Regions from separate parts of the Rahnella sp. ChDrAdgB13 genome, predicted to be linked through region 3. Evidence: predicted binding sites of a transcription regulator. Region 3 holds the regulator's gene; each other region holds the start of a gene.

What was found. Region 3 encodes CRP, which controls carbon source genes, mostly activating them, when cyclic AMP is high. Its sites were predicted from a motif close to ATGTGANNNNNNTCACAT; they were not measured.
Region 1: J8X26_RS07120 (DeoR family transcriptional regulator) is a predicted target of CRP. The motif match lies at 3,979-3,996, and genes of this name have one in related genera.
Region 2: garD (galactarate dehydratase) is a predicted target of CRP. The motif match lies at 2,778-2,795, and genes of this name have one in related genera.

What each region holds. Positions count from the first base shown of each region.
Region 1 covers NZ_JAEMGT010000021.1:12,848-20,775, forward strand. The annotation lists gene tsgA (MFS transporter TsgA) at 1-448, shown strand, start outside; gene J8X26_RS07105 (LysR family transcriptional regulator) at 539-1,447, opposite strand; gene xapA (xanthosine phosphorylase) at 1,607-2,440, shown strand; gene tsgA (MFS transporter TsgA) at 2,450-3,646, shown strand; gene J8X26_RS07120 (DeoR family transcriptional regulator) at 3,719-3,952, opposite strand; gene moeA (molybdopterin molybdotransferase MoeA) at 4,198-5,439, shown strand; gene moeB (molybdopterin-synthase adenylyltransferase MoeB) at 5,442-6,203, shown strand; gene J8X26_RS07135 (ABC-F family ATPase) at 6,279-7,874, opposite strand.
Region 2 covers NZ_JAEMGT010000109.1:40,645-48,572, reverse strand. The annotation lists gene exbB (tol-pal system-associated acyl-CoA thioesterase) at 1-500, shown strand, start outside; gene exbD (TonB system transport protein ExbD) at 510-941, shown strand; gene garD (galactarate dehydratase) at 1,018-2,589, opposite strand; gene garL (2-dehydro-3-deoxyglucarate aldolase) at 3,242-4,012, shown strand; gene garR (2-hydroxy-3-oxopropionate reductase) at 4,050-4,934, shown strand; gene J8X26_RS23055 (glycerate kinase) at 5,055-6,194, shown strand; gene J8X26_RS23050 (amino acid deaminase) at 6,312-7,619, shown strand; gene barA (two-component sensor histidine kinase BarA) at 7,678-7,928, opposite strand, start outside.
Region 3 covers NZ_JAEMGT010000012.1:107,515-115,442, reverse strand. The annotation lists gene J8X26_RS05145 (MFS transporter) at 1-930, opposite strand, end outside; gene J8X26_RS05140 (LysR substrate-binding domain-containing protein) at 1,135-2,046, shown strand; gene J8X26_RS05135 (OsmC family protein) at 2,048-2,455, opposite strand; gene crp (cAMP-activated global transcriptional regulator CRP) at 2,818-3,450, shown strand; gene J8X26_RS05125 (YccS/YhfK family putative transporter) at 3,512-5,587, shown strand; gene J8X26_RS05120 (aspartate aminotransferase family protein) at 5,776-6,990, opposite strand; gene J8X26_RS05115 (aminodeoxychorismate synthase component II) at 7,113-7,688, opposite strand; gene J8X26_RS05110 (putative adenosine monophosphate-protein transferase Fic) at 7,781-7,928, opposite strand, start outside.

The DNA.
Region 1 (7,928 bases), on a different contig from region 3:
CACCACCTACTGGATGGTGAAAGCGATTGGCCTGTTCCTTAACCAGTTCACCGTGCGTTTCGTCAAACTGCGTACGTTCCTTTTTGCCTCCGCGATTGTCGGCTTAATCAGCCTGTGCGTCGTGACGCACAGCGAAAACACGGCGCTGGTAATGGCTGCGGTGGGCGTGTTCGGGTTCTGTAACTCAGGGATGTTCTCCGGCCTGATGAGCTACGGCAGCCTGCAGGTGAAAAACTCACCGCCAACGCTGACCTCTGCCCTGCTGACCACCGCGTCAGTCGGCACGCTGATTTTCGCGTCATTCTCTTCGTTCATTTACCGCGAATACGGCCTGTTCTGGGCGCTGAATATCGCCACCGTTTCTTACGTGCTTCTGGTGCTGGCGGTGATCATTGCCGGTATCCGCAGTAAAGCAGAAAAGATTCATCGCGAAATGTCTGTCGGCTGAATGACAGACTGAGTGGTGAAAAAGCCGCGGGAAAGTTCAAAGTTCCTGCGGCTTTATTTTTTGGCTGAGAATTGTCAGAAGCAAAATGAATCAGAGCAGATCAAGAAACCGCGCCGTCGCCGGTGTCACCGAATCCGCCTGATAAATTGCGTAGAGATCGGCAGGCAGCATTTCCGTCAGCGCGCAAAATCGCACACCCGGCCAGTGGATCCGTGCATAACTTTCCGGCAATAACGTAATTCCGTAACCGTTCGCCACCAGTGCCAGCGCAGTCTGCGGCTCATTCACCTGCTGTTTCACCTGCGGCAGAAAACCGTGCTGACGGCACATCGAATATAAATAACTGCCCAGACTCGACGTGTTCATCGGCATCAGAATAAAATCCTCATTCGCCAGCTGGCTGAACGCCACACTGTTTCTGATCGCCAGCGGATGATTCTCTGACAGCGCCACGGCCACGTTCTCACGCCCCATCAGCTTGCTCGATAACCCCTGCGGCAGCGCCAGCTTGGCCTCTCGCCAGATACCGATATCAATCCTTTGCAGCTGCAACGCGTCGATTTGCTGAACCGGCGTAAGTTCGGTAATCGACCAGCTGATTTCCGGCGCATGCCTGCCGAAATTGTTCAGCACGGGCATCAGCGGCCCCCAGGCGGCAGTGCCCACCGTACCAAACTGAATATGCCCGATTTCCCCCCGGCCAATCTTACGTACCTGATGCAAGGAACGGTTGATGCTGTCGAGCATCAGCCCTGCTTCACGCATCAGCGCCGCGCCCGCCGGTGTCAGCGACACGGAACGGGTGGTACGCAGAAATAGCGGAGTACCGAGAAGATGTTCCAGCTCTTTGATATGCAGGCTCAGCGGCGGCTGCGACATATTGAGCCGCACCGCCGCTTTGCTGAAACTCAGTTCCTCGGCCACGACGCGAAAGTAGTGCAGCAGGCGGAGATTAATCTGGCCGAGATCGAAAACTGAATCGGTGAATGGTCGCGTCACATTTTCTCCAGCAACATTTATTTTCCCTTAAATATTAGCGTATTGGATTTATAGATTTTGACTATAAATCCCGGCGGCGAACGGTATTAGACGCCACAGGCCGCTCACCCTAGCATTGCCTTCAACTCAACCCTACTGTCAATAATGAGAGAAGTGATCATGCTCAATAACAACGCGTTTGACTGTGCAGCAATTATCCGCCAGCGTGCCCCGGGCTTTATCCCACGCGCCGCGCTTATTTTAGGTTCCGGCCTCGGCACGCTGTGTGACGATATGTCCGGTGCGATTACCATTCCTTATCACGACCTGCCGGGGTTCCCTCAAAGCAGCGTCGTCGGCCACGCCGGTGAACTGGTTCTGGGCCATCTCGAAGGTGTACCGGTAATGTGCATGAAAGGCCGCGGCCATATGTATGAAGGCCACGGTATGTCGGTAATGACCAGCGCCGTCCGCACTTTCAAACTGTTGGGCTGTGAATTCCTGCTGGCGACTAACGCCGCCGGATCCATGCGCAAAGAAGTCGCGCCGGGTCGTTTGGTTGCGCTCACCGACCACGTCAGCTTTATGCCGGAATCCCCGCTGGCTGGCCCGAATGACGACCGTTTCGGCCCGCGCTTCTTCAGCCTCGCGAACGCCTATGACAAAGATCTGCGCGCGCAGCTTCACGCTGTCGCCGGCAAACTGGATATCGACGTGGCAGAAGGCGTATTCGCCGCCTACACCGGCCCGAACTTCGAAACGCCTGCGGAAATCCGCATGATGCAAACCCTCGGCTGCGACGTCGTCGGCATGTCTATCGTGCCGGAAGTAATTTCCGCGCGACACTGCGGCCTCAAAGTGCTGGCGGTTTCTGCCATGACTAACTTTGCCGAAGGTCTATCCGACACCCCGCTTTCCCACGAACAAACCCTGAGCTGCGCAAAACTGGCGGTGGGTGATTTCACCCGACTGATCCGCGCGTTCTTCGCCGACCTGTCAGCGGCTGGGAAATAAGGGACTTCTATGGAACAGGCATTCAACCGCCAGCGGATCAATATGATTTCCTGGCTGAGTTATTTCTTCACCGGTGCGCTGGTTTCAACGCTCGGGATCGTAATCGGCCCGGTGTCGCAGGCGTTTGGCAAAGACCCCGGATTTATCGGACAGATGTTTACGCTGATGAACATCGGCCTGTTCCTGCCGATCATGATAAGCGGCGTGCTGATGCGCAAATTCAATCTGGGCAAACAGCTGATTACCGGCTCAACCGTCTCTGTACTGACCTGCATCGCGCTGTTCCTGATGCCGACCATCACCATGTTCGGTATCGGCGTTTTCCTGATTGGCGCGGCGTCCGGCATCATGATGTCCATCGGCAGCTATCTGGTCGTACGCATCAATGAAGATCCGAAGAAACGCTCGGCGAACCTGATTCTCACCGATTTCTTCTTTGCACTGGCGGGGGTGATTCTGTCGCTGCTGCTGGGATATTTGTTCCAGCATGGCGCAAGCTGGCTGGCGATGTACGGCGTCATGGCGGTGCTGAGCCTGATGATGATCGTGCTGTGCGCCGGGCAGAAATTCCCGTCGATTCCGCAGGCTGTTGAGAAAGAATCATCAACCGGCCAGCAGCACGACCGCTGGGGCGTTTCGGTGTGGGTGTTGTGCTTCGCGCTGTTTGCTTTCCTGCTGGCGGAACCGGTGTTCACCATGTGGCTGCCAAGCTGGCTGAAAGAGCATTTCGGGATGGCGGCTGACCGCGCGGCGTTCTACATCACGACCTACTGGACCGTGAAATCCATCGGCCTGTTTGTGAATCAGTTCACCGTTCGCTTCGTGAAACTGCGCACGTATCTGCTGATTTCAGCGGGTGTCGGGCTGGTGAGCCTGGCCGTGGCGGCCAACAGCGGGAACCCGATGCTTATCCTGATTTGCGCTGGTCTGTTTGGCTTCTGCAATTCCGGCCTGTTCTCAGGCATCATGAGCTACGGCAGTTTGCAGGTCAGAAATTCGCCGCCAACGCTGACGTCAGCCTTGCTGACTATCGGCACCATCGGGACGCTGATCTTCTCCACGTTGTCGTCGCTGGTGTACAGCCAGTACGGGTTATTCTGGGCACTGAATACTGCGACCATCGCTTACGTCTTCCTGCTGGCGGCGCTGATTTTTGCCTCGGTCAACAGCAAAGCCGAAGCGCTGGAGCAACAACCGTCGCACTGATTTTCTTAAATATTGTGCATAAAAAAGGGAAGACTCTGCGGAGCCTTCCCTTTTCTTATTTCACTGCCACGATTAAAGCTGGGGGCAGCGCTGCAAACTGTTGAGCCAGGATGTTTCAGGCTGAGCAACCAGACGACGGGCTCGACCGTGACGTCGCAGAATCAATCCTTTATCCTGCATTTCACTCAGGTCACGACGAATGGTTTCAAGACTTACATCCAGCGATTGTGCCAGTTCGCTTACCTGTAACACTTCATGCTGTTCTACCAACTGAAGGATGGCCTGATGGCGATTTTTTTTAAGCACCGGTTATTCCTGTATATTTGACAGTTGTGTGACCCATGTCACAAATAACGGAAACCATCATACCTGCGTTACATTGTTAATTTTGGGATCGATCTCAATTTTTCAGGAATCCCCACGAAGTTTTTACGCCTTCCGCAATTTTTGGTTCGCCGCGTTTCTCTGTCATACTATGCGCATGCTCCAAATCCCCGCCCGGTTCCGGTGAAAACACCCGTCCCGCCGGGATGAACCTCAAAGGAATTTTCATGGAATTCAATACTGCCGGTCTGATCTCGCTGGAAGAAGCGCTGGAAAAAATGCGCGCTTATGTCCCGTCCAAAACAGCGAAAGATACCGAATCTCTCCCGCTCGCTGCCGCCGCAGGCCGCATTACCGCCACGCCGGTGAAATCCCCGGTTTTCGTCCCGCCTTTTGATAATTCCGCGATGGACGGTTACGCCGTGCGCTGCGCCGATTTGCACACAGACGCCGTTCTGCCTGTGGCAGGTAAAGCCTTTGCCGGTGCGCCTTTCCACGGTGAATGGCCTGCCGGAACCTGTATCCGCATCATGACCGGCGCGCCGGTTCCGCAAGGTGCCGACGCGGTGATCATGCAGGAACAGGCCGACGTGTCAGAAGCGGGCGTGCGGTTTACCGCAGAAGTGCATAAAGGCCAGAATATCCGTCTGACCGGCGACGACATCAAACAAGGCGACAGCGTGCTGCCTGCCGGTGTGCGTCTCGGCGCAGCTGAATTGCCACTGCTGGCTTCTCTAGGCGTGACGGAAGTTAACGTCTGGAAGGCGCTGAAAGTCGCGGTGTTTTCGACCGGGGACGAACTGCAACCCGTCGGGACGCCGTTAGAGGAAGGCCAGATTTACGACACCAACCGTTTCGCCGTGCGTCTGATGCTCGAACAGCTCGGCTGCACCGTACTGGATTTAGGGATAATCCGCGATAATCCGCAGGCGCTGCGCACAGCCTTTGAAGAAGCCAATGCCTTTGCCGATCTGGTGATTTCCAGCGGTGGCGTGTCCGTGGGCGAAGCGGATTACACCAAGCAAATGCTCGATGAACTGGGCGAAATTGGTTTCTGGAAACTGGCGATGAAACCGGGTAAACCGTTTGCATTCGGAAAACTGAAAAACAGCTGGTTCTGCGGTCTGCCGGGTAATCCGGTTTCTGCTGCACTGACGTTTTATCAACTGGTGCAACCGTTTATCGCTCAGCTTTCCGGCCACACCGCCTGGAAGTTCCCGCCGCGCCTGAAAGCTAAAGCCGTGACACCGCTAAAGAAATCCGCCGGACGCCTGGATTTCCAGCGCGGTATTTTCAGCACAAATGCCGAAGGCCAGCTCGAAGTACGCACCACCGGCCATCAGGGCTCGCACGTCTTTAGTTCGTTCAGTCTCGCAAACTGTTTTGTGGTGCTTGAACGTGAGCGCGAAAACGTCGCCGCAGGCGAAATCGTAGAAATCGAACCTTTCAACGCCCTGCTTAGGAGCTGATCATGGCGACGCTGCCGGAACTGACGGATGCTGAAACCCTGCGTTATAACCGCCAGATCGTGCTGAAAGGGTTTGATTTTGATGCGCAGGAAAAGCTGAAAGCCAGCCACGCGCTGATTGTCGGTCTGGGTGGTCTGGGCTGTGCGGCGGCGCAATATCTGGCAGCCGCCGGAACAGGCACGCTGACCTTGCTGGATTTCGATACGGTTTCGCTCTCAAACCTGCAACGTCAGACGCTGCACACCGATGCCAGAATCGGCATGTCGAAAGTGGGATCCGCCGCGCTGGCGCTGGCGGCAATTAACCCGCACATTCAGCTGAATCAGGTTGATGCTCAGGCGGATGACGAAATGCTGCACGAACTGATTGCCGCCTGCGACGTGGTGGTCGATTGCACTGACAACGTCACGACGCGAAATCAGCTCAATCAGCAATGTTTTACGCAGAAAAAACCGCTGGTCTCGGGTGCTGCCATCCGCATGGAAGGCCAGCTCAGCGTGTTTACATGGCAGCCCGGCGAGCCGTGCTATCGCTGCCTCAGCCGTCTGTTTGGTGAAAACGCGCTGACGTGCGTCGAAGCCGGCGTCATGTCACCGCTGGTCGGCACCATCGGCAGTTTGCAGGCCATGGAAACCATCAAGCTGCTGACGCACTTCGGCGAAACGCCACGCGGAAAACTGCTGATGTACGACGCCATGACGCTGCAATTTCGCCAGATGAACCTGATGAAAGATCCGGGTTGCGAGGTATGCGGGGATTGCTGATTCTCAGAGTCTGTCGCTGAAATTCAGGTAAAAAAAAGTCCGCAAATTTGCGGACTTTTTTATCAGAATCAACGATTACGTATTGATACCCTGACTACGTAGGTAATCTTCATAGTTACCGGAGAAGTCGATGACACGGGTCGGTGTCATTTCCAGAATACGCGTCGCCAGCGAGCTGACGAATTCACGGTCGTGGGAAACAAAGATCAGCGTGCCTTCGTACATTTCCAGCGCCATGTTCAGTGACTCGATAGATTCCATATCCAGGTGGTTGGTTGGTTCATCCATGATCAGGATGTTCGGACGCTGCATCATCAGTTTCCCGAATAACATACGACCTTTCTCACCACCGGAAAGCACTTTCACTTTCTTCTTGATGTCGTCCTGACCGAACAGCAGACGCCCGAGAACACCGCGCACAGCCTGCTCGTCGTCTTTCTCGGATTTCCACTGACTCATCCAGTCGAAAACGTTCAGGGTATCGTCGAATTCGTATTCGTGATCCTGCGCGTAGTAACCGATTTTTGAGTTTTCAGACCATTTAACTGAACCGCTTTCCGGCTCATGCTCACCCACCAGCGTTTTCAGCAGGGTGGATTTACCGATACCGTTGGCGCCCAGAATCGCGACTTTCTCGCCGACTTCCAGCATCAGACCCAGGTTTTTAAACAGCGGACCGTTGTCGAAACCTTTAGTGATTTTTTCCACTTCCAGCGCATTACGGAACAATTTCTTGTCCTGCTCAAAACGCATGTATGGGTTCTGGCGGCTGGACGCTTTGATTTCGTCGAGCTGAATTTTATCAATCTGACGGGCACGGGAAGTTGCCTGTTTAGATTTGGAGGCGTTGGCGCTGAAGCGGCTGACGAACGATTGCAGCTCGGCTATTTGCGCTTTTTTCTTGGCGTTATTGGCACTCAGAAGTTCACGAGCCTGCGTTGCCGCCGTCATGTATTCGTCGTAGTTGCCCGGATAAACGCGCAGCTCGCCGTAGTCCAGATCCGCCATGTGCGTACAGACCATGTTCAGGAAGTGACGGTCATGCGAAATGATGATCATGGTGCTGTTACGCTCGTTCAGCACCTGTTCCAGCCAGCGAATTGTATCGATGTCCAGGTTGTTCGTCGGTTCATCGAGCAGCAGAATTTCCGGGTCAGAGAACAGCGCCTGAGCCAGCAATACGCGCAGTTTAAAGCCCGGTGCGATTTCGCTCATCGGGCCGTAATGTTGCTCAACGGGAATACCAACGCCCAGCAGCAGTTCACCGGCGCGGGATTCGGCGCTGTAGCCGTCCATTTCGCCGTAAGCGACTTCCAGATCAGCCACTTTGTAGCCGTCTTCTTCGCTCATTTCTGCCATTGCATAAATGCGGTCGCGCTCTTCCTTCACTTCCCACAATTCGGTGTGGCCCATGATCACGGTGTCCAGCACGCTGAACTGTTCGAATGCGAACTGATCCTGGCGCAGTTTACCCAGACGCTCGTTCGGGTCGAGGACCACGTTGCCGCCTGATGGCACTAAATCGCCACCGAGGATTTTCATGAAAGTGGATTTACCACAACCGTTCGCGCCAATCAGGCCATAGCGGTTACCGCCGCCAAATTTGACGTTAATGTTTTCAAATAACGGCTTGCTGCCGAATTGCATGGTGATGTTGTAAGTACTTAGCACAACGCTCGCTCTTCATTGGGAAATGTGATTTGGCGCGCATTATGCCACAACGGC
Region 2 (7,928 bases), on a different contig from region 3:
CCGCCAGCAGCATCAGCGCGCAGATGATTCGCGATGCGCAGAACGAACTGGAGTTGTCTGCCGGTTCCACCGACAACAACGGTATTAAAGAACGTACCGGTTTCCGCCTTGAGCGCCGCGTCAGCGCCGCTGGCCGTTACATGGGGCGTGGCAACGGCATACTGGCGACCATCGGGGCAATTTCTCCGTTCGTCGGCCTGTTCGGTACAGTCTGGGGCATCATGAACAGCTTCATTGGTATCGCGCAAACGCAGACCACCAACCTTGCGGTCGTCGCACCGGGTATCGCTGAAGCCTTGCTGGCAACGGCTGTCGGCCTGATTGCTGCGATCCCGGCCGTGGTTATCTACAACATTTTCGCCCGTACCATTACCTCTTACCGCCATCAGGTAGGCGATGTGGCGGCGCAGATTATTCTGTTGCAGGGTCGTGATTTGGATCTGGCTGCCAGCGAAGGCGATGCGCCACGCGGTCAGACAGGCCAGTTACGCGTAGGATAAGAACAGATTATGGCTATTCGGTTAAACGACGATATCGACGAAAGCGGTGAAATGCATGACATCAACGTCACGCCTTTTATCGACGTCATGCTGGTGTTACTGATTATCTTCATGGTGGCAGCGCCGCTGGCTACCGTCGATGTGCGGGTAGACTTACCGGCCTCGACGGCAAAAGCGCAGCCGCGTCCTGAGAAGCCGATCTTCCTGACGGTGAAATCTGACAAGCAGCTGTTCCTCGGCGATAACCCGGTAAACAGCGACAACCTGACCGCGATGCTTGACCAGCGCACGCAGGGTAACAAGCAGAGTACGATTTTCTTCCGTGCGGATAAGACCGTGGATTACGAAACGCTGATGAGCGTGATGGATAACTTGCGTAAAGCCGGTTATCTGAAAGTCGGTCTGGTCGGTGCAGAACAGACCGGTGCTGCGGTGAAATAAATCCTGACGCCCCAGACGCACAAAAACAGAAAAGGCCAGCATTTGCTGGCCTTTTGCTTTCCTGAAACACTAAAACTCAGGTCACCGGCGCCGGGTTAAACACCGCCAGCGCATTGTGGATGCCCCAGGTGTCTGACCAGGTTTTCTTACGGCCGCTGGCGATATCCAGAATAAAGCGGAACAACTCCCAGCCGACGTCTTCGATAGTCGCATCACCGGTTGCGATCGTGCCTGCGTTGATGTCCATCAGGTCATGCCAGCGGTTTGCCAGCGTGGTGCGCGTCGCCATCTTAATGACCGGAACTGCCAGCAGGCCGTAGGGCGTACCGCGGCCGGTGGTGAACACCTGCACGGTAATGCCTGACGCCAGTTGCTGCGTCCCGCAGACAAAATCGCTGGCAGGCGTGGCGGCGTAGATCAAACCTTTTTTCGTCGGACGCTGTCCGGGTGACAGAACTTCCGAGATAGCACTGGTGCCGGATTTGGCAATCGAGCCGAGCGCTTTTTCGACCACGTTCGCCAGACCGCCTTTTTTGTTGCCCGGCGACGGGTTGGCGCTGCGATCGGTCTGGCCCATCGACAGGTAATTATCGTACCAGGCCATTTCTTCCAGCAGGCGTTTCCCGACATCCACGTCAGCCGCTCGCGGTGTCAGCAGATGGATGGCGTCGCGGACTTCGGTAACTTCGGAGAACATCACGGTCGCGCCGCAGCGCACCAGCAGGTCAGATGCAAAGCCGACTGCCGGGTTCGCCGTAACGCCCGAGAACGCGTCACTTCCGCCACATTGTGTGCCGACGACCAGATCCGACGCCGGGCAGGTTTCGCGCTGGCGGCTGTTCAGGCGCTGAAGATGGAACTGCGCGACGGTGAGAATATCGTCCACCATCGACTGAAAGCCGACGTGCTGTTCATCCTGCAAACGCACGATGTGGGTGTCATCGAGGGAAATCGCCTGCACGTCCGGCGTACCTTCCAGCAAACGTTCCGGCTGCAATTTCTCGCAACCCAGCCCGACGACCATCACTTCGCCGCCAAAATTCGGGTTCAGCGCCAGATTGTGGATAGTACGGATCGGCACAATGGCCGCGGGCGCGTTGATTGCCACGCCGCAACCGTAAAGGTGATTGAGTGCAACAACGCCGTCGACATTGGGGAATTTTGGCAATAAATCACGCTCGATGATTTTCACCACGTAATCCACAACGCCCGCCACGCAGTGAACGCTGGTGGTGATCCCCAGAAGGTTCTTCGTGCCTACGCTGCCGTCATCATTGCGATAACCTTCGAACGTATAACCTTCCAGCGGCGGCAACGGTTGCGGCACACGTGTCGCCAGCGGCAGGCTGTTGAGTTCCGGCGCAACCGGCAGCTCTACCAGGGATTCATCAATCCAGGCGCCTCGCGCGATATCCCGAACGGCATAACCAATGACTTCACCATAACGAATTATATCGCCGCCTTTCGCAATAGGGGTTAAAGCCACTTTGTGGCCTTGCGGGATATGCTCAATTAATTCCAGACCGTTAGAAAATCGGGTGCCGGCTTTTAAACCATTGTCATTAACAATAATAGCAACGTTATCGCTTTCATGAACCTTTATAAAAAGCGCTTCGGTAGCATGTTCTTTATCTTTATTACGTGACATAACTGTCTCCGCTTTATTAAATATCCTGAAAGAAGGCTTCAGGTAATTCTCTGAACGTTACGCTGACACTCTTGCTGTCCGTACGGAAGAGGGAGTTCATTATAAAGGACTGATGCCGGAAGCTCATTGTGCAACTGACCAGCTTTTTGCCCGCAGAGCGTTATTCTGTGGGGCAGGTGACAGATTAAATGTGATGAATATCACCCTTTGATTTGCAGGGATATCCGGTTTTCACAATCTGTGATTCTCCTCCCACGCTGATGTGTGTATGCAAAAGAATAGTCACAATAACATCGTGCATTCTTGTGCGATTGCACAGTGTTATTTTGAGCCCTGTTTTTTATACTGTATTGGCTCTCAGGAAGCATTTTGGAACACCCTGTGGGTTAATTTAACGCAAGGATAAATGCACGAAACGCGGGTTTTATATAAGTTTTTTTCGCAGGAAATAATAGAAAATAGAAAAATAAAACAGTATTCCAAAACTGAATTTTTTCCTGCGAAAAATTCTGCATAAATAGTGTGATGTGAAACATGAGAGTTCAGCTCCGGCCCGATGCTGCTGAACCTAAGCGTCTGAAACTCGAAAACAGTAAATTGCGATGGCGGGTTTTCCGGGCACTCCGGCTCCCGCTCCATAACGAGGTTAGAGATGAGTAATCAAATGATTCCAAACCGGTTCCGCCAGGACTTATTGCAAGGGAAAACCCTGATTGGCTGCTGGTCAGCGCTGTGCAATCCGATCTCCACAGAAGTGCTCGGTGTGGCGGGTTTTGACTGGCTGCTGCTTGATGGCGAACACGCGCCGAATGATGTCACGACGTTTGTTCCGCAGCTGATGGCGCTGAAAGGCAGCCGCAGTGCGCCGGTTGTGCGCCCGCAATTTAATGATCCGGTCGTCATCAAACGCCTGCTGGATATTGGTTTCTATAACTTCCTGATCCCGTTTGTTGAAACACAGGAACAGGCCGAACGCGCCGTGGCGTCTACCCGTTATCCGCCAGCGGGGATCCGCGGCGTTTCGGTTTCTCATCGCAGCAATATGTTCGGCACCGTGCCGGATTATTTCACCAGCATTAACGACAACATCGCGGTTATGGTGCAGATCGAAAGTCAGCAAGGCGTCGACAACCTTGATGCGATTGCGGCCGTTGACGGCATCGACGGCATCTTTGTCGGCCCGAGCGATCTGGCAGCGGCCATGGGACATCTCGGTAATGCCGGACACCCGGAAGTTCAGGCGGCAATCCGTCACATTTTTGAACGTGCAAAAGCACACGGCAAGGCCAGCGGCATTCTGGCACCGGTTGAAGCGGACGCACGTCGCTATCTGGACTGGGGCGCAACCTTTGTTGCCGTCGGTAGTGATTTAGGCGTTTTCCGCGCCGGTACTCAGGCGCTGTGCGATCGCTTTACCCAGTGAACCGGTCTCATCACATCAATATTAAGAGGATACCCGAATGAAAATTGGCTTTATTGGTTTAGGCATCATGGGCAAACCTATGAGCAAAAACCTGCTGAAAGCAGGTTATGAGGTTGTCGTGATGGACCGTAATCAGGACGCGGTCGGCGAAGTGGTGAAACTGGGCGCAACGTCCGCGGAAACACCGAAAGCGGTCGCTGCGCTCTCTGACGTCATCATCACCATGTTACCGAATTCACCGCAGGTCAAAGAAGTGGCGCTGGGCGAAAATGGCCTGATTGAAGGCGCGCGTCCGGGTACGATTTTCATCGACATGAGTTCTATCGCACCGCTGGCCAGCCGTGAAATCAGCCAGGCGCTGGCCGCGAAAGAAATCGCGATGCTCGATGCGCCGGTTTCCGGCGGCGAACCGAAAGCCATCGACGGCACCATGTCCGTCATGGTCGGCGGAGATAAAGCGGTCTTCGAAAAATGCTATGAAATCATGAAATCCATGGCCGGTTCCGTGGTGCATACCGGTGATATCGGCGCAGGAAACGTCACCAAACTGGCGAATCAGGTCATTGTGGCGCTGAACATTGCGGCGATGTCCGAAGCGCTGGTGCTGGCGACCAAAGCGGGCGTGGATCCTGATTTAGTTTTCCAGGCGATTCGCGGCGGTCTGGCGGGAAGTACAGTTCTGGAAGCAAAAGCGCCGATGGTGATGGATCGCAACTTCAAACCGGGATTCCGTATCGATTTGCATATCAAAGATTTAGCCAACGCGCTGGACACTTCTCACGGCGTCGGCGCGCAACTGCCTCTGACCTCGCTGGTCATGGAAATGATGCAGGCACTGAAAGCGGATGGTCACGGGCAATCTGACCATAGCGCCATTGCACGCTATTATGAAACCTTAGCGAAGGTTGAAGTTACCCGTTAGTCTGTGGTGGCAACGTGGCCTAAAATCGTCAAACAGGCCGCGTTTCCCTTCAGGCAGGATGCAAAACTGACAGGACGCTTTTCCACTTCGGCGCGTGCAGTTTATGAAGGTAATGACTTTATGAAAATAGTGATCGCACCGGATTCATACAAAGAAAGTTTGTCTGCTTTGGATGTGGCAAAGGCCATCGAGAGTGGTTTCCGTGAGATTTTCCCCGAGGCGGAGTATGTCAAACTGCCGGTTGCTGACGGTGGTGAAGGCACCGTCGAAGCGATGGTGGCGGCGACCGGAGGCCGCGTGGTTAAGGTGACCGTCACCGGGCCGCTGGGCACGCCACTTGAGGCTTTCTTCGGGCTCTCCGGGGATGAGAAAATCGCTTTCATTGAGATGGCGGCCGCCAGCGGGCTGGAAAGTGTGCCTGCGGCGCAGCGCAACCCCCTCAAAACCACCTCTTTCGGTACGGGCGAGCTGATCCATTCCGCGCTCGACCATGGCGTTAAACATTGCATTATTGGCATCGGCGGTAGCGCCACAAATGACGGCGGGGCAGGCATGATGCAGGCGCTGGGCGCAAAACTGCTGACCAAAGAAGGCAAGCAAATTGGTCAGGGTGGTGGCGAGCTGGAGAAACTGCACCATATCGACATCAGCGAACTGGATCCCAGAATTAAAAAATGCCGCTTTGAAGTGGCCTGTGATGTCACCAATCCGCTGACCGGAAAAGACGGCGCTTCTGCGATCTTCGGGCCGCAAAAAGGCGCGACGCCGGAAATGATCGAACAGCTCGATGGCTATCTGCATCATTATGCGCGGGTGATCAAAAAGGATCTGGGCATTGACGTTGAGCATGTTCCGGGTGCCGGCGCGGCAGGCGGAATGGGCGCGGCGTTGTTCGGATTCTGCCATGCTGAACTTCGTCAGGGTATTGAGATTGTCACGGACGCGCTGGGTCTTGATGCGCTGGTGAAAGACGCCACGCTGGTTATCACCGGCGAAGGGCGCATCGACAGCCAGAGCATCAACGGTAAAGTGCCGATTGGTGTCGCGCGGGTCGCCAAGCGTTATAACAAACCTGTCATTGGTATCGCAGGCAGCCTGACCAAAGATGTGGATGTCGTTTACAGCCACGGACTGGACGCCGTTTTCAGTGTGCTTTACAGCATTTGTACGCTGGATGATGCTCTGAAAAATGCCGCAGACAATCTGCGCAAGTCGGCACGTAATATTGCCGCCACCATTAAGTTATCGCAAAAACTCTGAGCTGAAACGGTCAGTATAAAAAACCGGTGTCCAGGCTCAGCCTGCGCCGGTTTTTGTATTTTATTTGCGGCGATTTTACGTTAGGTTTTAGAGACATTCGCCAATGAGAAAACACGCATGTCAGAGACTGATTTTTCGAAGCAGCCGTTAGAAACTCAAACCAAAGGATTAGGAACGCTGAAAGCCGGTGCGCTGACGGGCGATATCCGCGCGCAGGGCTGGAATATTCTCCGTGAAGACGTCAGCCTGCCGGTCGCCGTTCTGCTTGAAGAGAGAATCGAACACAATCTTTCCTGGATGCGTGAATTTATCCAGCGCTACCGGCTGAAACTGGCCCCGCACGGCAAAACGACCATGAGCCCTGAACTGTATCAGCTGCAAATGCAATACGGCGCGTGGGGCATCACGCTGGCAACCGCGCCGCAGGTGAACGTGGCATTTCAGCACGGCGTCCGCAAAGTGATTATGGCGAATCAGCTGGTCGGTAAAGGCAATATGGCGATGATCGCCGGACTGCTGCGCGAAGATCCTGATTTTGATTTCACCTGCATTGTGGATTCAGCCGAAAACGTGGAAACGCTCGGGCACTATTTTGCCGGCCAGCAGCTCAGATTGCGGATCATGTTTGAATACGGGATTGTGGGTGGCCGCACCGGGATCCGCACAGTTCAGCAGGAAGCCGACGTACTCGCCGCCGTGAAACGCTGGCCGCAATCGCTGGCGCTGGTGGGCGTCGAACTTTATGAAGGAGTCAGCAACGACGAAGCGGTGATCCGCACTTTTCTGCGTCATGTTCTGGCACGCACCGAAGTGTTGGCGCAGGCCGGGGAATTCGCTGAATCCACGGTGATTTTAACCGGTGCCGGTTCGGCCTGGTTTGACGTAGTGGCGGAAGAACTGACGCGGGAAGATCCGCATCTGGATGCGCAAAAGCGTTATACGCTGGATATCATTTTGCGTTCGGGTTGCTACGTGACGCATGACGTTGGTGCGTATCAGGCGGCGCTGGAACGTATGCAAACCAGCAATCCGGTGGCGCGTGAGATGAACAGCAGTTTACAACCCGCGTTGCAGGTCTGGGCGGCAGTGCAGTCTTTGCCGGAACCGGGCAGGGCGATTATCGCTTTAGGCAAGCGCGATGCGGGTTATGACGCCGGTTATCCGAAAGCCGCCGGGCATTTCCGTCCGCGCAGCGCCACGCAGGCTGGTTACACCACGGTGGTGCCTGCGCCTGAGGACTGGAAAGTTTACGCGATGATGGATCAGCATGCGTTTATGTCGGTCCCGGAAAATGCGGATCTGAAAGTCGGCGATATGCTGGTGTTTGATATCTGCCATCCGTGCCTGACGTTCGACAAATGGCGTCAGTTATTGCTGGTTAATGAACAATGGGATGTCACCGGCGCGGTGAAAACCTGGTTCTGATGCGCTGATTTGCAGAAACCAAAACGCCCGGCATGATCGGGCGTTTTATTTTGCGGTTTTACCTCGGCAAATATGCCACCGCAGCCTGTTTCACATTTTCGATTTCGTCGAGCAGCTCGAACCATTCCGGCTCCAGCGCATCGACGCTTACGCCCTGACGCAGTTGTTGTTCGATGTAGAAACAAAGCTGTTTCAGGCGCGGCACGCCGCTGTAGCTGCAACTGCCGTGCAGTTTATGGATAAGCGCCAGAATATCGTTATCCGGCTCGTTACGCGTGATGGCTTCCACCCGTTCGGCCACCTGCGGCA
Region 3 (7,928 bases):
GAAGATATAGCCGAGGAACAGGAACAGCCCGGCGGTCACCGCCGACCCGGAGGTGTAGACCAGCCAGATGCACAGCGCGCTGAGCAGTGCGCTGCAAAAAATCACTTTCGGCTCTTTGCCCTGCATATAACGGCCGACCAGCCAGCCGGTCGCGAGCGAGGAAATCCAGATCCCCATTCCGCCGGTGGCGACCACCAGCCCGGAAACGTCCAGCGACATTCCGCGCTGTTGAACCAGATATTTAGGCAGCCACGCCATCAGGCCGTAAGACGGAATGTTGATGCAGAAAATCGACACGAACAGCAGCACGACAATCGGATTTTTAAGAAGCTCACGGTAGCCGGTCGCTACGCCGTTACGGGCTTCTGCTTTCGGAGGGTTCGGCACAAAAATGATAATCGCAACGGCAATCGCAAACGCCAGAAGGCCGAGAATAGAGAATGATCCGCGCCAGCCGAGCGTATCGAGTGCGTACACCGCAATCAGCGGCCCGGCTGTCATCGCCAGACCGGCGGATGACAGCAATACGGACTGCGCGAAAGTGCGCTGCCCGACATCAAAATTCGAGACCACCGCTTTGGCGCAGGAACACGGATAACCGGAATGTCCGACGCCGGAGAGAAAGCGAAACGTCACCAGAAAACCGAGGCTGAATCCCAGCAAACCGAAGCAGAGCGCGAACCCGCCGAGCAAAAACAGCGAGATACCAAGTACTTTTTTGTAGCCGAAGCGGTCATTCATCCAGCCAGCGGGGATCTGAAACAGCGAATAGGCCAGGAAGAAAATGCCGGTGATGTAACCCAGCTGCTCTGGTTGCAGGTTAAATTCGCGCTCAATCGGCAGCAGCGCGAACCCCATTACTGTTTTGTCGATATACACCACCGCATAACCGACGAACAGCAGGAAGATCATCAGGGAACGACTTTTCATAGCGGATATCCCTTTTTGTTATCACCGCGTCAGAAGTTCTCACTGTCGGGCGAAAAGTAAAATGCGACATGCATCACGTAATCAACTGAATAACAACGTATTATTTATTCCAAATCTGAAGCTATCAGCTTTACAGGTTTGCCATAAGATGCAATTTTTGGGCGGGTGATGCTTTTTACTGATAGGGCTTTCAAGCGAGGCGACATGCGTTATTTACCGAAATTGCAGCAACTCAAGGTTTTCCAGCAGGTTATCCGCAGCGGCAGTATTCGCGGCGCGGCGCGGGCGATGAATCAGTCGCAGCCCGCGGTCAGTAGAACCTTGCGGGAACTGGAACAAACGCTTGAAACTCAGCTTATCGTGCGCGGCAATCAGGGCATGGCGCTGACGGAAACCGGCCGTGCCTTTGCGCAGCGCATGCAGTTTATTCTCGAAGAACTTGAACGCGCGGCGGATGAGATCCGGCAGATTAATCAGTATTCGCAGGGTTCGGTGGCTATCGGGTTTTCATCACTGCTGGCGCTGACGGTATTTCCGGCCCTTAGTGAAGCGTTCAAAACGCAATTTCCCCAGTCCAAACTGCTGATTAAAGAAGGCCAGCTTTCGACGCTGTTACCGGCGCTGCGTGAAGGGAAACTCGATTTTGCCGTCGGGACCGCCGGGCCGGGTTTTCCGCTGGAAGATTTGGTGCGTGAGCCGCTGTTTAGCGCCCCTTTTGGTGTGATTGCGCGGCAAGGCCATCCGCTGGCAGATGCCACCACGCTCGACGAATTGCAGTGCGCGCGCTGGGTGTTGCCGGAAACGGATATGGGTTACTACCAGCAGATTCAGCTTTCGATGAACGGCTTTAACGCACCAGCCGGGGAAACGCCGGTAAGAACGGATTCGGTAGTGTGCGGGCTGAATATGGTGTTGCAGTCGGATTATCTGACGATTGTGGCGAAGGCCATGCGCGCGCCGTTCGGCTTACAGGACAGGCTTTGCCTGCTCAATATCGATACGCTGCCGGAAGCGGAATATTGCGTGCTCTATTCGCAGAAATCGCCGCTGACGTTTGCCGCGCGGCGATTTCTGGATTTACTGCGAAGTCAGTGCCAGTCGTATCACTGGTCGTGACTTATTCGGCGTTCACTACTTCAAAACTGTGGGTGATTGTCGCGGCTTTGCCCAGCATCAGGGAAACGGAGCAATATTTTTCCGCAGACAGGCTGACTGCGCGTTCCACAATTTTATCCGTCAGGTCTTTGCCGGTGACGATGAAATGCAGGTTGATGTGCGTGAACAGACGCGGTGCTTCTTCGCGGCGCTGAGACGTCAGTTTCACTTCGCAGTCACGCACGTCGTTGCGGCCTTTTTGCAAAATAGACACTACATCAATCGCGCTGCAACCGCCCGCCGACATCAGCAACATTTCCATCGGGCTCGGGGCTTTGTCGCCCGCATTACCATCCATTGTGATCTGATGGCCCGACGCTGACTCACCTAAAAACGTCAGCCCTTCTACCCATTTTACGCGTGCGTGCATGTGCTCTTCTCCCGGTGGATAAATTCGTCAAATTTTCCCCTCAGACTACCCTTTCACCCAAAAACTGGCAACGTAACCCGATCGCCATCATGCTGAAGCGAGACAACAGAAGACAGCATTGCAAACCTGTGTTACAAACAAAGCCGAAACATACTTTCCAGTAAATTGCGGTGACGGTTTTTGCGGTTTAAGAACAGAACCCACGGTGTTAACAGCAATAATCAGGCTGTTTCACTCCGACATCCGCTTGCAGCATTTCTGGGGAGTTATATGCTGAAAGGGCGCTTTTTAAAGTAAGTGCCGTACAGGGAACTCTGAGCCCTGTGATTTTGGGCAGCGATAACAACAGAGGATAATAGCAAATGGTTCTCGGCAAGCCACAAACAGACCCGACTCTCGAATGGTTCCTGTCTCACTGTCATATACATAAGTATCCTTCTAAAAGTACGCTGATTCACCAAGGTGAAAAAGCCGAAACGCTGTACTACATCGTGAAAGGGTCGGTTGCCGTCCTGATTAAAGATGAAGAAGGCAAAGAAATGATACTGTCATACCTTAACCAAGGTGACTTCATCGGCGAGCTGGGACTCTTCGAAGAAGGGCAGGAACGCAGTGCCTGGGTGCGTGCTAAAACTGCCTGCGAAGTGGCTGAAATTTCTTATAAAAAATTCCGCCAGCTGATTCAGGTAAACCCGGATATTCTGATGCGTCTTTCCGCGCAGATGGCAAACCGTCTGCAAGTGACGTCAGAGAAAGTCGGCAATCTTGCCTTCCTCGACGTAACAGGCCGTATCGCGCAAACTTTGCTTAATCTGGCTAAACAGCCTGATGCAATGACCCATCCGGACGGGATGCAAATCAAGATCACCCGTCAGGAAATCGGCCAAATCGTCGGTTGTTCACGTGAAACAGTCGGACGTATTCTCAAAATGTTGGAAGATCAAAGCCTGATCTCCGCACACGGTAAAACGATTGTCGTTTACGGCACACGTTAATCCCTCAGAAATTGGCGCGACAGCTAACTGTCGCGCCTTTTTTATGGGCTAAGCTTTATCCATGACGCTATGGCGAAGACTGTTCTATCATCCCGAAGTTAACTACGCGCTGCGCCAGACGCTGGTGTTGTGCCTGCCTGTTGGCATTTGCTGGCTTTTTGGCAATCTGCAAATGGGTCTGCTGTTTTCCCTGTGCCCGGCCTGCTGCAATGTCGCGGGTCTGGATACGCCACACAAACGCTTTTTCAAACGTCTGATGGTCGGCGGCACGCTTTTTGCCCTGAGCAGCATTCTGCTGCAAGTGATGCTGGAAAGCTGGCACATTCCCCTGCCGCTCATCATGCTGTCGCTGGCGTTACTGCTGGGCGTGACCGGTGAAATCAGCCCGCTGCATGCGCGTCTGTTGCCCGGTGCGCTGGTGGCGACCATCTTCACGCTGAGCATGGTGGGTCTGCGCCCGATGTGGCAAGCTCCGGCGCTGTTCGCCGCAGGCACCGCCTGGTACGGTATCTTTAACTGGGCGTGGTTTCGTATTTCAAAAGAACAACCGATGCGCGAAACCCTCAGCCAGCTCTATCTGCAACTGGCAGATTACTTCGAGGCGAAATACAGCCTGCTGACGCAACACACCGATCCTGAAACCGCGCTACCGCCACTGCTGGCGCGTCAGCAACAGGTTATCGATCTGATTGCCCTGCTTTATCAGCAACTGCACATGCTGCCGCAACACGGACATCATCATCACCATAAGCGACTGTTCCAGCGTTTTCAGGTCGCACTCGATTTGCAGGAACACATCACGGTGAGCCTGCATCAGCCGGAAGAAGTGCAAAAGCTGGTGGAAGAAAGCCACGCCGAAGCGGTTATACGACGTAATGCGCAGGTGATCTCCGCCCGTCTGCGGGTCATCGCTGATGACATTCTTTATCACCGTTTATCCGGGCGATTTACGATGGCCAACGAACTGGCCGCGCTGGAGAAAATAGCCGCGCGCAATCCGGAGAATCCGGTCGGTCAATTTTGCTATTACCATTTCAGCCGCATTGCGCGTTTATTGCGGACACAACGTCCGCTGTACCGACGCGATCTGATGAACACTCAGCCCCGCTTACCTTTCTGGCCGGCGTTGAAAAGTTATCTTTCCTTTAAATCGGTCGCGCTGCGCAATGCTGCCCGGCTTGGCATCATCCTGGCGATTGGCAGCAGCCTTGGTCTGTTTTTCAATCTGCCCAAGCCCTACTGGATTTTGCTGACCATCATGCTGGTCAGCCAGAACGGCTATAACGCCACGCGCGTACGTATCCAGCACCGTGCGCTGGGGACGCTGGCCGGATTACTGATTGCATCCGGATTGCTGAAGCTGGAATTACCCGAAAGCACCACGTTGCTCTGCATGCTGCTGATTACTTTGTTGTCCTACACGGTTTTACGCAAAAACTACGGGCTGGCAATGGTAGGTATGACAGTGACAGCCGTGTATACCCTGCAACTGCTGGCGATGAATGGCGTACACTTTCTCGTACCACGGCTGATAGATACGCTGATCGGCTGTGCGCTGGCTTTCGGCGGCACCATCTGGTTGTGGCCGCAATGGCAAAGCGGTTTGCTGCGCCAGAATGCGCATCAGGCGCTGGAAACCTATCAGAACGCAATCCGGTTACTGCTTGAGGAAAATCCGGATGCCGCGAAACTCGCTTACACCCGAATGCAGGTCAATCAGGCGCATAATAAACTGTTCACCTCACTGAATCAGGCAATGCAGGAACCGGGCTTTAACTCGCATTATCTGGCGGATATGCGTCTGTGGGTGACGCACAGTCAGTTTATTGTCGAGCACATCAATGCGATGACTATTCTCGCCCGCGAGCACTACATGCTGCCGGAGAAACTGGCGACGGAGTATTTGCAGACCTGCGAAATCGCGCTGCAAAGCTGTCAGCAACGGTTGCTTTACGACGGGCCCGGTGGTGAGAACACCTTGTTTAATGCGCCGGAGCTGCATCCGGATATGCCGCTGACCGAAATGGAACGCCACCTGCGGAGGGTGATATCGCATCTGAGTGTGATGCATACTATTTCGTCACTGGCGTGGAAGCAGAGACCACATCATGGGATCTGGTTAACGCGGCGGGCGTAATTTATAACTCCCTCCCCTGCGAAAGGGAGGGGTGGGGTATTAAGGTCGGCTTAATTGTCTGAGTTGCCCTCAAACCACACCCCATCCCAGCCTTCCCCTCGTGAAAGGGGAAGGAGCAAAAGTAAAACCGTTCAGCTATTGCAGGATAGAAGTAAAACGTCGATCTCCCCTTCGCAAGGGGGGAGCAGTCAGCCTGTAACTTTTGCCACAGCTTTCTCAAAGCGCCCCATCCCTTCTTCAATATCCGCGAAGTCGATAACCAGTGATGGTGCAAACCGGATCACATTCGGGCCCGCCACCAGCATCATCAACCCGAACTCAGCGGCGGCGGCATGAAACTCTCCGGCGCGGTTTTTGAAGGCATCCGACAGCTCGGCGCCAATCAGCAACCCCTGCCCGCGGAATTCGCTGAAGACAGAATATTTCTGGTTGATGGCATCCAGCGCGCTGATGAATTTCTCGCGGCGTTCATTGATACCGGCCAGCACGTCTGGCGTATTGATAATATCCAGTGCGGCTTCGGCGACGGCACAGGCCAGCGGGTTACCGCCGTAGGTGGTGCCATGTTTGCCCGGCTCCATCACCGATGCAACGTCTTCCGTTGCCAGCATGGCGCTGACAGGGAAACCGCCGCCCAGCGCTTTGGCTGTGGTCAGAATGTCCGGCGTCACGCCGTAATGCATGTAGCTGAACAACTTACCGCTACGCCCCATACCGCTTTGCACTTCATCGAGCACCAGCAGTGCCTGATGTTTGTCGCAAAGTTCACGCAGCCCTTGCAGGAATTCTTTGGTGGCCGGTGTCACCCCGCCTTCGCCCTGAACGGGTTCGACCACAATTGCGCAGGTATGGTCGTCGATCACCGCTTTTACCGCGTCCAGATCGTTGAAGGGCACATGTACGATGTCAGCAGGTTTCGGGCCGAAGCCGTCGGAATATTTCGGCTGTCCGCCGACTGAAACGGTAAACAACGTGCGGCCATGGAAAGCGTTATGGAAAGCGATGATCTTACTTTTGTACGGGCTGTGGCGGTGGGAAGCATAATAGCGCGCAAGTTTGAATGCGGCCTCATTAGCTTCAGCGCCGGAGTTGGCAAAAAATACGCGGTCGGCAAAAGTGGCGTCGATCAACTTCTGAGCCAGTCGCAGAGCGGGTTCGTTGGTAAATACGTTACTGACATGCCACAGAGTTTCACCCTGTTCATGCAAGGCTTTAACCAGTGCCGGATGACAATGTCCGAGCGCCGTAACCGCGATACCGCCAGCGAAATCAACGTATTCGGTGCCCTGCTGGTCCCACACGCGGCTGCCTTTGCCCTTCACCGGAATGAATTTCGCAGGTGAATAAACCGGCAAAATCACTTTGTCGAACGTACCCCGATCTACCGCTGATTTTTCTGCCATAACCGTTTTCCCTTACTGAAGTAATATGAAAATATAATCACAAAATATGCATAAAAAATCACGCACAGGCAAACAGAAATCACACCTGATGGGTAAGTAATTTTATCAGCAAGATTAACTGATTAGATTTTAAGGAAATTATCCAGAAGCTGATGCCCCTGTTCACTCAGAATGCTTTCCGGATGAAACTGAACGCCATGCAGCGGTAAGGTTTTGTGCATGATGCCCATAATTTCGTCGCGCTGGCCTTCGCGCTCAGTCCACGCGGTGACGTCAAAACAATCGGGCAGCGTTTCGGGCGCAATCACCAGGGAATGGTAGCGCGTCACCGTCAGCGGATTATTCAGCCCGGTAAAAACGCTGTTGCCGGTATGGCAGATGGGAGAAGTTTTGCCATGAATGGCCTGGCGGGCGCGGACAATCTTTGCGCCGAATGCCTGCGCCATTGCCTGATGCCCGAGGCAGACGCCGAGAACCGGCAGTTTACCGGCAAAATGGGTGATGGCTTGCAGGGAAATTCCCGCCTGATCGGGCGTACACGGGCCGGGCGAAATCACCAGATGTGACGGGGAAAGCTGTTCGATATCCGCAATCGTCAGCTGATCGTTACGCACCACGCTGACTTTTGCCCCCAGCTCGCAAAAATATTGGTAGAGGTTGTAGGTAAACGAGTCGTAGTTGTCGATCAGCAGCAGCATGGTCAATCCCGGTAAAGTCGAAAAATTTACCGGGTAATTCTACGCATTTTTATCCGCAGGCTTCAGCCTTTTTGTCGATCAAGGTGCGCCGGTCAATGTGCCTCATCGATTTCACTGATCACCTGATTAAAAATCGCCACCAGGTCTGTTTCATCGCCAAAAACCGCCGTTTTGTTGGCGGCCAGCCAGCGCTCACGCCCGACTTTGGCCCACTCAATGTCATAACCGGCGTGGATAACC